Regions from separate parts of the Rhodococcus qingshengii JCM 15477 genome, predicted to be linked through region 1. Evidence: riboswitches for the same ligand, from Rfam matches in the RefSeq annotation. Region 1 holds a riboswitch; each other region holds the start of a gene.
What was found. A riboswitch is a leader RNA that binds a small molecule or an ion and turns the genes downstream of it on or off. The one in region 1 is predicted to bind thiamine pyrophosphate.
Positions count from the first base shown of each region.

Region 1 (3,229 bases):
CGGCCTTCCGTCCGCCGAGCCAGAACGTGGGGTCGACGTTCAGGGTTCCGAAATTGCCGAATACATAAGGTAATTCGGTCGCGTGGCCCGCGCCGATCCGCGCCGCCTTGAGCATCGGCGTCGCGTGATCGAAGCGGTAGACCCACGTAGGGGAATGCCTGCAGTGCGCGTCGGCGATCCACAGGGTCGGCATGCGAAACGCCGCGTCCCGTGAAAGCGCCAGCGCACCACTCGGTTTCGCATGGTCAGGGTAAGCCGACATGATCTCGGCAAGTTTGGTCGCCGAGATGTCGGGGTGATCGTCGGCCAGTAATTGGAGCATTGCCTCGACGGACTGCGCACTCACCGGCATCAGCGGAGACTTCATGAACTTGAAGATCGACGCCTCGTCCTTGTTGGAACCGATGATCAGTGGGATTCGGTGCGCGTAACCCTTCTGGAAAGCCGCAACCGGGTAGTGCGGCACCAGATCGCGATCGACAACGGGTGCCATCGCCAAAGTTCCCGGAATCCGGGTCGGAATTTCGTTGACCAAATCATCGCTTGCCTTGACGAGCAGTTCCAGATCCGTGGTCAGCAGATCGCCTGCGTCTTCGGGGTCGATCGAGAGCAGTTCGAGAAACCGCTCTGCAACGGTCTTGGCGCGCTCGGCCCCGTAGACGGAGGTCGCGGGCGGACTCTGGGCAATCGCACGATGGAACAGACCTTCGGCGCTCGGACAGGTCATGAGCGTCGTGATGGATCCTGCGCCGGAGGACTCCCCGAACACGGTCACCGCACTCGGGTCACCACCGAAGGCGTCGATGTTGTCTCGAACCCATTCGAGTGCCGCAATCTGGTCTCGCAGACCACAGTTCGATTCGAAAACAGTATCCGCGGTGGAGAATGCAGACAGGTCCAGGAATCCGAGTGCGCCGACGCGATAGTTGAAGGAGACGAGAACGACGTCACCGGTTTCAGCCAGATGACGGCCGTCGTAGATCGTTTGGGCGGCGGATCCGAGGCAGTAGGCGCCGCCGTGAATCCACACCATCACCGGTCGCGGCGTGCCGTCGGGTCGCGGGGCCCAGACGTTGATCGACAGGCAGTCCTCGTCGATTTTGAAGGCCCGATCGATCGGAACCGCCGGACTCTGGCCTTGCGGCGCGATCGGCCCGAACTCACGACAGTCGCGCACCCCGTCCCACGACTGTGCGGGTTGCGGCGCTCGGAACCTCCGCTCACCCACCGGCGCCGCTGCGTAGGGCATGCCCTTCCACGCGAATACACCGCCATCCGGATACCCGCGGGCTTCTCCGCCTCGCGCCCGGATCACCAGAGTTCCGTCCTCGCCGAGATTTGGTCGAACGTCGGTCTCCATGTCTGAATCCCCTCCCGACCCGCGCGTGTGGCAATCAAGACCAAACCTACCAATCTCGGACGGGTGTGCGCCGAGTACACAACCCCTCGGTGTTAAGGTCGCCTAGTTCTGACACGGGGTGCTCCGCATGGGCGGGGCTGAGAACACACCCGGGAACCTGATCAGGTAATGCTGACGAAGGGATGTCATGGCTACTACGCAGCCTGCATACAATTCTGCCGAAAACTCGGTGGCCACAGCGCCGTCGACGGATCGGTTCACAGATCGACTCTGGGCCGAGACGAAGGCCCTCCGCGAGTCGATCGACTCACTGGAGTTCCTCCGCCGCCTCGGCGACGGAACATTGCCTCTCGACGCGTTCCGCACGTACATCGAGCAGGACAAGCTTTATCTCGAGGGATATTCGAAAGCGTTGTCCCTGGTCGCGGCCCACGCCCCGGATCCGCAGTCCGCGGGCTTCTGGTCGAATTCCGCGTCGACGGCAGCGACAGTGGAATCTGCGCTTCACGACGGACTTCTCACCGGTGGAATTCTTCCAGCGGGATCGGGAAGGCTCGAGCATTCGCAGGCCTGCCTGGGATACGTCTCGTATCTGACGGCGACTGCAGCAACTGCGCCTTACCCGGTCTCCGCCGCGGCAGTACTCCCCTGCTTCTGGATCTACGCCGAGGTCGGCCGCGATCTTGCCGCTTCAGCGCGCGAGGTACTCGACGCCGATCCGTCGCATCCGTACGCACAGTGGGTCACGACCTACGACGCACCCGAATTCCACGAGTCGGTGGCGCAGGCCCGCGTGCTGGTCGATGCTGCGGCCGAAGCTGCCACCGAGACAGAGCGTGAGGCGATGAGTGAAGCATTCCGCATCGCCAGCCGCTATGAGCTGATGTTCTGGGATTCCGCACTCCACCAGCAGCCTTGGCCGGCGTCGTGATGTCGTTTGCGGCGCTGCGCCGCACGCTTGCCACGTCTGCCGCGATCGCAGCCGCGTTCACAGTTCTGACCGGATGCGCCTCTGACACCGGCTCTTCCGACGGGACCATTCGGTTCGCACTCGACTGGACACCGAACACGAACCACACCGGTTTGTACGTAGCACTCCAAGAGGGCTACTTCGAGGACGCCGGCCTGGACGTCTCGATCCTGCCGTACAACAACACCTCGCCCGACACCCTGGTCGATGCCGGCAATGCCGAGTTCGGCATCAGCACACAGAGTCAGGCCACGTTCGCCCGTGCAGCCGGCGCCGCCACGACATCCGTCATCGCGCCACTTCAGCACCGCGCCACCGGCATCGGCGTGAAGGCGGATCGTGCGGACATCACGCGCCCACGTGATCTCGACGGGAAGACGTACGCCGGGTTCGGCGATCCCGGCGAAGTCGAAACGCTGCAGCAGATCATCCGCAACGACGGCGGGACCGGGAACTTCACGACGGTCACGCTCGGAACTTCCGCGTACGAAGCCGTGTACTCGGGCCAGGCAGACTTCACCGTCTCCTACTTTGCTTGGGAAGGCCTCGAAGCGGAGCGAAACGGAACTCCGATGCGGTACTTCCAGTACACCGATTACGGCTTCCCCGATGCATATTCGATCGTGATCAACGGCAACCAGCAGTGGTTGAAGGACCATCCCGACGAGGCACGCAAGTTCGTCAAAGCCGTTCAGCGCGGATATCAGACTGCTGCCGACAACCCGGACCAGGCCGCGCAGGATCTCATCGACGCGAACCCCGGAGCATTCACCGACGAAGACCTCGTGCGTGAGAGTCAGCGGATGCTCGCCGCCGACTACATGAAAGACGCCAACGGCGTTGTGGGCGCCCAGAATCTCGAAACCTGGTCGGGCTACTCGGGATTCCTCTTCGAGAAC
Region 1 covers NZ_CP096563.1:4,263,401-4,266,629, forward strand. The annotation lists gene M0639_RS19365 (carboxylesterase/lipase family protein) at 1-1,360, opposite strand, end outside; TPP riboswitch at 1,465-1,560, shown strand; gene M0639_RS19370 (TenA family protein) at 1,548-2,291, shown strand; gene M0639_RS19375 (ABC transporter substrate-binding protein) at 2,291-3,229, shown strand, end outside.

Region 2 (3,229 bases), 2.7 Mb from region 1:
GTTCAGCGCCGTGATGAAGCTGACCGCGGTGATGCCGAGCTTGAGCAGCTCGCTGATCTTGCCGAGGTTCAGGTCTTCGAGCGATTCGGTGCTGAGCGAGCCGGTGTCGAGGGATCCCATTTAGTGCTCCTAGGTTCAGTTAGTAACTGGAGGTAAACTACAACAAACCGAATGGGATGTGACACGCAATCGGAGCAACTGTGAGCAAGATCACTTAATCCGACTTTTCGGACATCCAATCGCACCTAGGAACTGGGAGTTTGTTGTCTGATCGGACAACTTCCGTTCACAATTCGAGTCAGGCGTGCTGACCCGTAACTGTGCGGAAATCGCCCGGCAAACACTTGACGAACGCCAGTTACCGGCTTTCAGCGCCCAGCGACGGCTGCGGCGAGGCGTTGCGCGGCCGCCTGGGGGTCCGATGCTTGCGTGATTGCACGCACGACGACGATGCGCGTGGCGCCGGCATCGAGCAGCTCTGGCAGACGTTCCTCGTCGATGCCGCCGATCGCGAACCAGGGCCGCGGCGGTGCGGCGTCGGCGGTCGATCGAACCAGTTCCAAACCGGACGCACTTCGATTCGGTTTGGTCGGTGTCGCCCAGACCGGCCCGGTACAGAAGTAGTCGACGCCCTCTTCGATGGCGGCCAGACTCGCCTGCGCGCGACTGCTCGTCGAACGGCCGATGACTACGTCTTCACCGACAACGGTTCGCGCGTAGGGGACGGGAATGTCGTTCTGGCCGAGGTGGAGGATGTCGGCGCCGGAAGCCATCGCGAGATCCGCGCGATCGTTGACGGCCAACAATGCGCCGTGGCGTCGCGCTGCGGTCGCGAGAATGCCCAGCGCCACCAGTTCGTCCTTGGCCTCGAGCGGGCCGAACTCGCGCTCACCGGCAGAGCCTTTGTCACGCAATTGGATGATGTCGACTCCGCCGGACAATGCTGCCTCGGCGAACTGCGCGAGGTCGCCTTTCTCGCGGCGCGCGTCGGTGCACAGGTACAGCCGTGCTGCTGCCAGGCGCTCGCGCCGGTCGATGTCGTTACTGGGATGTGTGGGGTGCACGGAGCAAACGGTAGCCTCTAGGGAGCAAGGTTCGACACGGGAGTCCTGAAACGTCGTCGTCACTTTTTGTCGTGACTGCGAGGTTCGTAGGGCTGAGAGGGGATCGCGACCAGATCCCGACCGTCAGACCTGACCCGGATCATGCCGGCGCAGGAAGTGGAGGTGGAGTTTCGTGAGTACACACGCTCGTACGGTGTCGGTTGTCGGCGGCGGTGTCATCGGTCTCGCTATCGCGTGGCGAGCAGCCCGCGACGGGTGGGCCGTTCGGTTGTACGACCCGTCCATTGGATCAGGTGCTTCGTGGGTGGCGGGCGGAATGCTTGCCCCGCTTTCCGAAGGCTGGCCGGGTGAAGAAACCGCGTTGACAATCGGTGCAGCGTCCCTGGAACGGTGGCCGACGTTCGGTGAGGAGCTCGGAAAATTCGGGCAATCGGTCTTCACCGCGGACAGCTCGCTGACGGTTGCACTCGACACTGCCGACGCGCAGGACCTGCAGACCATCGCCGAGTGGGTGAGCTCGCAGGGGCACGAACTCGAAGTTCTCGGTCGCGCGCGCATCCGTGAACTCGAACCGATGCTGGGCCGGGGCATCCGGTCGGGGTTGATGGCTGTTGGTGAGTCCGCCGTCGACAACAGACTTCTGCTGGCGGCGTTGCAGAAGGCCTGTGCGGAATCCGGCGTCGAATTGATCGCGCGGGCCGTCGACGACCTCGCCGAACTCGATACCGATCAGATAGTGCTCACCGCCGGTATCGCGTCACCCAAGCTGTGGCCCGGGCTACCGGTACGCCCGGTCAAGGGCGAAATCCTTCGCTTGCGCAGTAGGCCTGGAGTCACCCCGGCGCCCAGCCGCACCATCCGCGGAAGCGTCCACGGGCGGCCCGCCTACCTCGTCCCGCGCGGTGACGGAATCGTCGTCGGCGCAACACAATACGAGTCTGGTGAGGATACACAGGTCACGATGGCCGGCGTACGGGACCTGATCAACGACGCCGAGGCACTGATGCCGGCGATCGGCGAATACGAACTGTACGAGTGCGCGGCAGGTCTGCGTCCCATGACGCCGGACAACCTGCCGTTGATCGGGCGCGTGTCCGATCGTGTTGTCGTCTCCACCGGGCACGGCCGCAACGGGGTCCTGCTGACGCCCGTCACCGCCGATGCGACGGTCGCGTTGCTGAACGGCACATCTTTGGTCGAGGTAAAAGGAACCGAACCCGAGCGGTTCGCAGTAGCTAAGGAAAATTCATGAGTGAGCAGGTCCCGATCGGGATCACCGTCAACGGCGAAGATCTCGAGTTCGATCGAGCAGTCACGGTGACCGAACTTCTGACGCACCTCGAGTTGCCGAGCAAAGGCATCGCCGTGGCCGTCGACGGTGCGCTCTTTCCTCGCGGGCGTTGGGACGAATCCGTCGGACGTGGTTGGGAAATCGAGATCCTCACGGCGGTGCAGGGTGGCTGAGCAGGACCTTCTCACTATCGCGGGCCGCAGTTTCGGTTCCCGGCTCATCACGGGGACAGGCGGCGCCGCCAACCTTGCGGTCCTCGAGGAAGCGCTTGTCGCCTCCGGTACCGAACTGACCACCGTCGCGATGCGGCGAGTCGACGCGGCCGGCGGCACCGGCGTTCTGGACCTGCTTCGTCGCCTCGGAATCGAACCGTTGCCGAACACCGCCGGGTGTCGGGGCGCCGCCGAAGCGGTCCTGACGGCGCAGTTGGCACGCGAAGCGCTCGAGACGAACTGGGTCAAACTCGAAGTCATCGCCGACGAGCGGACTCTGCTGCCCGACGCAATCGAACTCGTCTCCGCCGCAGAACAATTGGTGGACGACGGATTCACCGTCCTGCCGTACACGACGGACGATCCGGTGCTGGCGCTTCGCCTCGAAGAGGTCGGCTGCGCGGCAGTCATGCCGCTCGGTTCACCCATCGGGACAGGGCTGGGTATCGCGAATCCGCACAATATCGAGATGATCGTCGAGCGCGCCGGCGTGCCCGTCATCCTCGACGCCGGAATCGGAACGGCCAGCGACGCCACCCTTGCCATGGAGTTGGGCTGCGACGCCGTCCTACTTGCGACAGCGGTGACGCGGGCCAAGAATCCCGCGTTGATGGCGTCGGCGATGCGGCACGCAGTGGTAGCAGGTTTCGAAGCGCGTCACG
Region 2 covers NZ_CP096563.1:1,593,163-1,596,391, forward strand. The annotation lists gene M0639_RS34930 (hypothetical protein) at 1-120, opposite strand, end outside; gene thiE (thiamine phosphate synthase) at 369-1,064, opposite strand; TPP riboswitch at 1,091-1,237, shown strand; gene thiO (glycine oxidase ThiO) at 1,237-2,316, shown strand; gene thiS (sulfur carrier protein ThiS) at 2,313-2,528, shown strand; gene thiG (thiazole synthase) at 2,521-3,229, shown strand, end outside.
Region 2: another riboswitch for thiamine pyrophosphate. It lies ahead of thiO (glycine oxidase ThiO); the one in region 1 lies ahead of M0639_RS19370 (TenA family protein).

Region 3 (3,229 bases), 330 kb from region 1:
ACGTGATTGCGCAGGAACTCGTGAGCAAACGAGATGTGTCTCGCTTCTTCGGCGATGTGGATCTCCATGGTGCGGAGCATCGCCGGCGGCGTGTCCTTACCCTCACGGATGAGATCCTTCTGGAAGTGGTCGATCGGTTCTTCACCAGCCAGAATGCCGATGAAGAAGATGACCGGGAACTTTGCTCCCAGCACTCCGATGATCGGCGACAGTCGCCGGAACATCGGACGCATACCCGGCACGTCGATGTCCATGCGATTGACGAGTTCCTGGAACATCTGGATGTGATTGCACTCTTCGGTCATCTCGTGCAGGCAGTACCGGAACTCAGGCGACTGGTTGGGTAGCGCCATGATGTATTGCAGCATTCCCCGGATCAAGATGCTCTCGAAGGCCGAACCCACCTTGGTCACGTTCGCCTGACGCCACATTCCCATGGCGATTCGACGCTCCAACGACTGATCCTGGTACCACTGCGTCGCCCCGAGGGGGTCCGACACGGACGAGAGCACCCATCTCGGATCATGCGGATCGATCGCGAACTCTGGTGAATCCCAGTCGATGTCGAGATAGGGATCGAAACTGCGGGCAACTGAGCCCTCGGACAAAGTCTGCAGTACCTGGTGGTACGGCTTTTCCACTTCGATCGACGCTGACCGAGCCATCGGTGTCTCCTCACGGCCAGTCCGTCGATTGCAGTCGACGGACTTGAATGAGGTCAAACATAATGGGACACCGCGTCCCACGCAACCCCCTCGGGGGCCTATTTCAGGCCCGACGCAGCGGGATGATCTCGCGAACCTTCTCGTCCCGGAGATACAGTCCCGCCCACATGACGATTCCGGTGTAGACGGCAAACAGGGTCGTGCTCAGCAGAGGCTGTTCAGCTCGAAGGTTGGTCAACACCGCTCCCCCCAGGTAACCGGTGAGCAGAATCGCGCCGAGTATCGACGTTTGCGGAATCACGTACAGCGCAAGGCAGATCAGTTGCACCACCCCAGCCGTCAATGCCAGCGAGTCCGGCAACCCAAGTTCAGCCGACGCATCCTTGACTGTCTGAAGGTTGAGAATGTGAATGATGCCGTCGAAGAGCATGAAAACGACGAACAGCCCACTCAGGACGTATCCGAGCTTGCGAGCCGTGGCCGAAGGTGTCGTCGTCGTGGCGTTACCGGAAACAGTTTCGTTGTGGACGGGCTGGGTGGTCATCGGAATCTCCTGGGGCGAAGGCGAGCGGCCGGTTGCCACTTCGCTTGCAATTACGACTCCCGAGCGATCGAAAACTCATCGCGCCGGCCGTTACAACGCACCCGGCGTTCAGGACGATTCACCTCACGTGGTCTGATGGACGGTGACACGGGGTGCCGAAAAAGTCGGCTGAGATCAGACCCGATGAACCTGACCAGTTAGCACTGGCGGAGGGATGTCGACATGACCGAACAGCAATTTCAGCGCGCACTCAGCCTGGACGAGCAGATCGTTCTGATCACCGGTGGCGCCCGCGGGCTCGGCGCCGCACTGAGCCGAGCATTCTCCCGCTCGGGCGCCCGCGTAATCGTGAACTACAACAAGAGCCGCGATGCCGCCGAGGCCCTGGTCGCCGAACTGGGTGAGGATCGCACCTTCGCAGTCCAGGCGGACGTGACGGACCGCAGTTCCGTCGACCAGTTGTTCTCCGCTGCACGCGAGAGATTCGACGCACCGATCTCGACCGTGGTCGACAATGCACTGGTCGACTTCTCGTTCAACGGCGATGCACGGCCGAACGCGGACACGATCACCTGGGCCGACTTCGACTCTCAACTACGCGGAGCTGTTGCCGGAACACTCAATACCACCCAGGCAGCGCTACCAGGCATGCGCGAACTCGGCTTCGGCCGAATCATCACTGTCGGAACCAATCTGGTCCAGAATCCGGTAGTTCCGTACCACGACTACACCGCTGCCAAGGCCGCACTGTTGGCACTGACACGGACGCTGTCCGCCGACCTCGGTCCGGACGGGATCACAGTCAACATGGTCTCGGGCGGCTTGCTCCGCACCACCGATGCGAGCGCCGCAACACCGGAAGCCGTCTTCGACATGATCGCGGCAAGCACTCCCCTGCGCCGAGTCACCACGCCGGACGAATTTGCCGACGCTGCACTCTTTTTCGCCTCACCATGGTCACGGGCCGTGACCGGTCAGAACCTGGTTGTCGACGGCGGACTCGTCAAGAACTGATGGGCGCACAGCTGCGGATAGGTGCGTTCCTGCTCGGGTGCGGACATCACAGTGCGGCATGGCGTCATCGCGACTCACCGGTCGAAAGTCTCGGCGACATCACGTATTACGAGTCGCTCGCCCAGATCGCCGAACGCGGCAAGCTGGACGCCGTCTTCTTCGCTGACGGTCACAGTGTTCGCGAACCCGAGTCGGGTGCGTCGTGGTTTCTCGAGCCGATCACCGCATTGACTGCCATGGCACGAGCGACAGCGGACATCGGCCTGGTGACCACCATTTCCACCACTTTCTACACGCCATTCCACGCGGCACGACTGTTGGCCTCGCTCGACCACATCAGCGGCGGACGGGCCGGCTGGAACGTCGTGACCTCGATGTTCGACCAGGAGGCGCGCAACCACGGACTCGAGGCGATGCCCGATCACGCCTCCCGATATGAACGAGCCGACGAATTTGTCGAAGTGGCCCTCGCATTGTGGGATTCGTGGTCGGAAGACGCGCTGATCCTCGACCGGGCGGGACGTTTTGCCGACGCAGGCAAGATTTCTCGCATCGATCACGACGGCAAGCATTTTCGTGTCGACGGCCCGTTGACGGTTCCTCGATCCCCGCAGGGCAGACCGGTTTTGTTTCAGGCCGGGGCGTCCGAGCAGGGTCGCGATCTGGCGGCGCGTCGCGCCGAGGCAATCTATTCGGTTGCCTACGACTTACCCAGCGCACAGGCCTACTACGCGGACGTGAAATCGAGAATCGAGCGAGCCGGCCGGGATCCGAGTTCGGTCGCCGTGATGCCGGGACTGGTCACCTACGTCGGCAGCACCGTCGCCGAGGCCAGGGCGAAGAAGGCCGAACTCGATCTCCTGCTGCCCACCGAACAGTCGATACGCCAACTCTCGTTGTTCACCGGACAGGATTGCGAGAACTGGGATCTCGACGGGCCCGTGCCCCCGTTGCCTCCACTCGAAGCGTTCACCGGGCCGCAGGGCCGCTACGCCACTATTTTGCG
Region 3 covers NZ_CP096563.1:3,937,224-3,940,452, forward strand. The annotation lists gene M0639_RS17905 (AurF N-oxygenase family protein) at 1-665, opposite strand, end outside; gene M0639_RS17910 (DoxX family protein) at 769-1,209, opposite strand; TPP riboswitch at 1,348-1,441, shown strand; gene M0639_RS17915 (3-oxoacyl-ACP reductase) at 1,432-2,223, shown strand; gene M0639_RS17920 (LLM class flavin-dependent oxidoreductase) at 2,223-3,229, shown strand, end outside.
Region 3: another riboswitch for thiamine pyrophosphate. It lies ahead of M0639_RS17915 (3-oxoacyl-ACP reductase); the one in region 1 lies ahead of M0639_RS19370 (TenA family protein).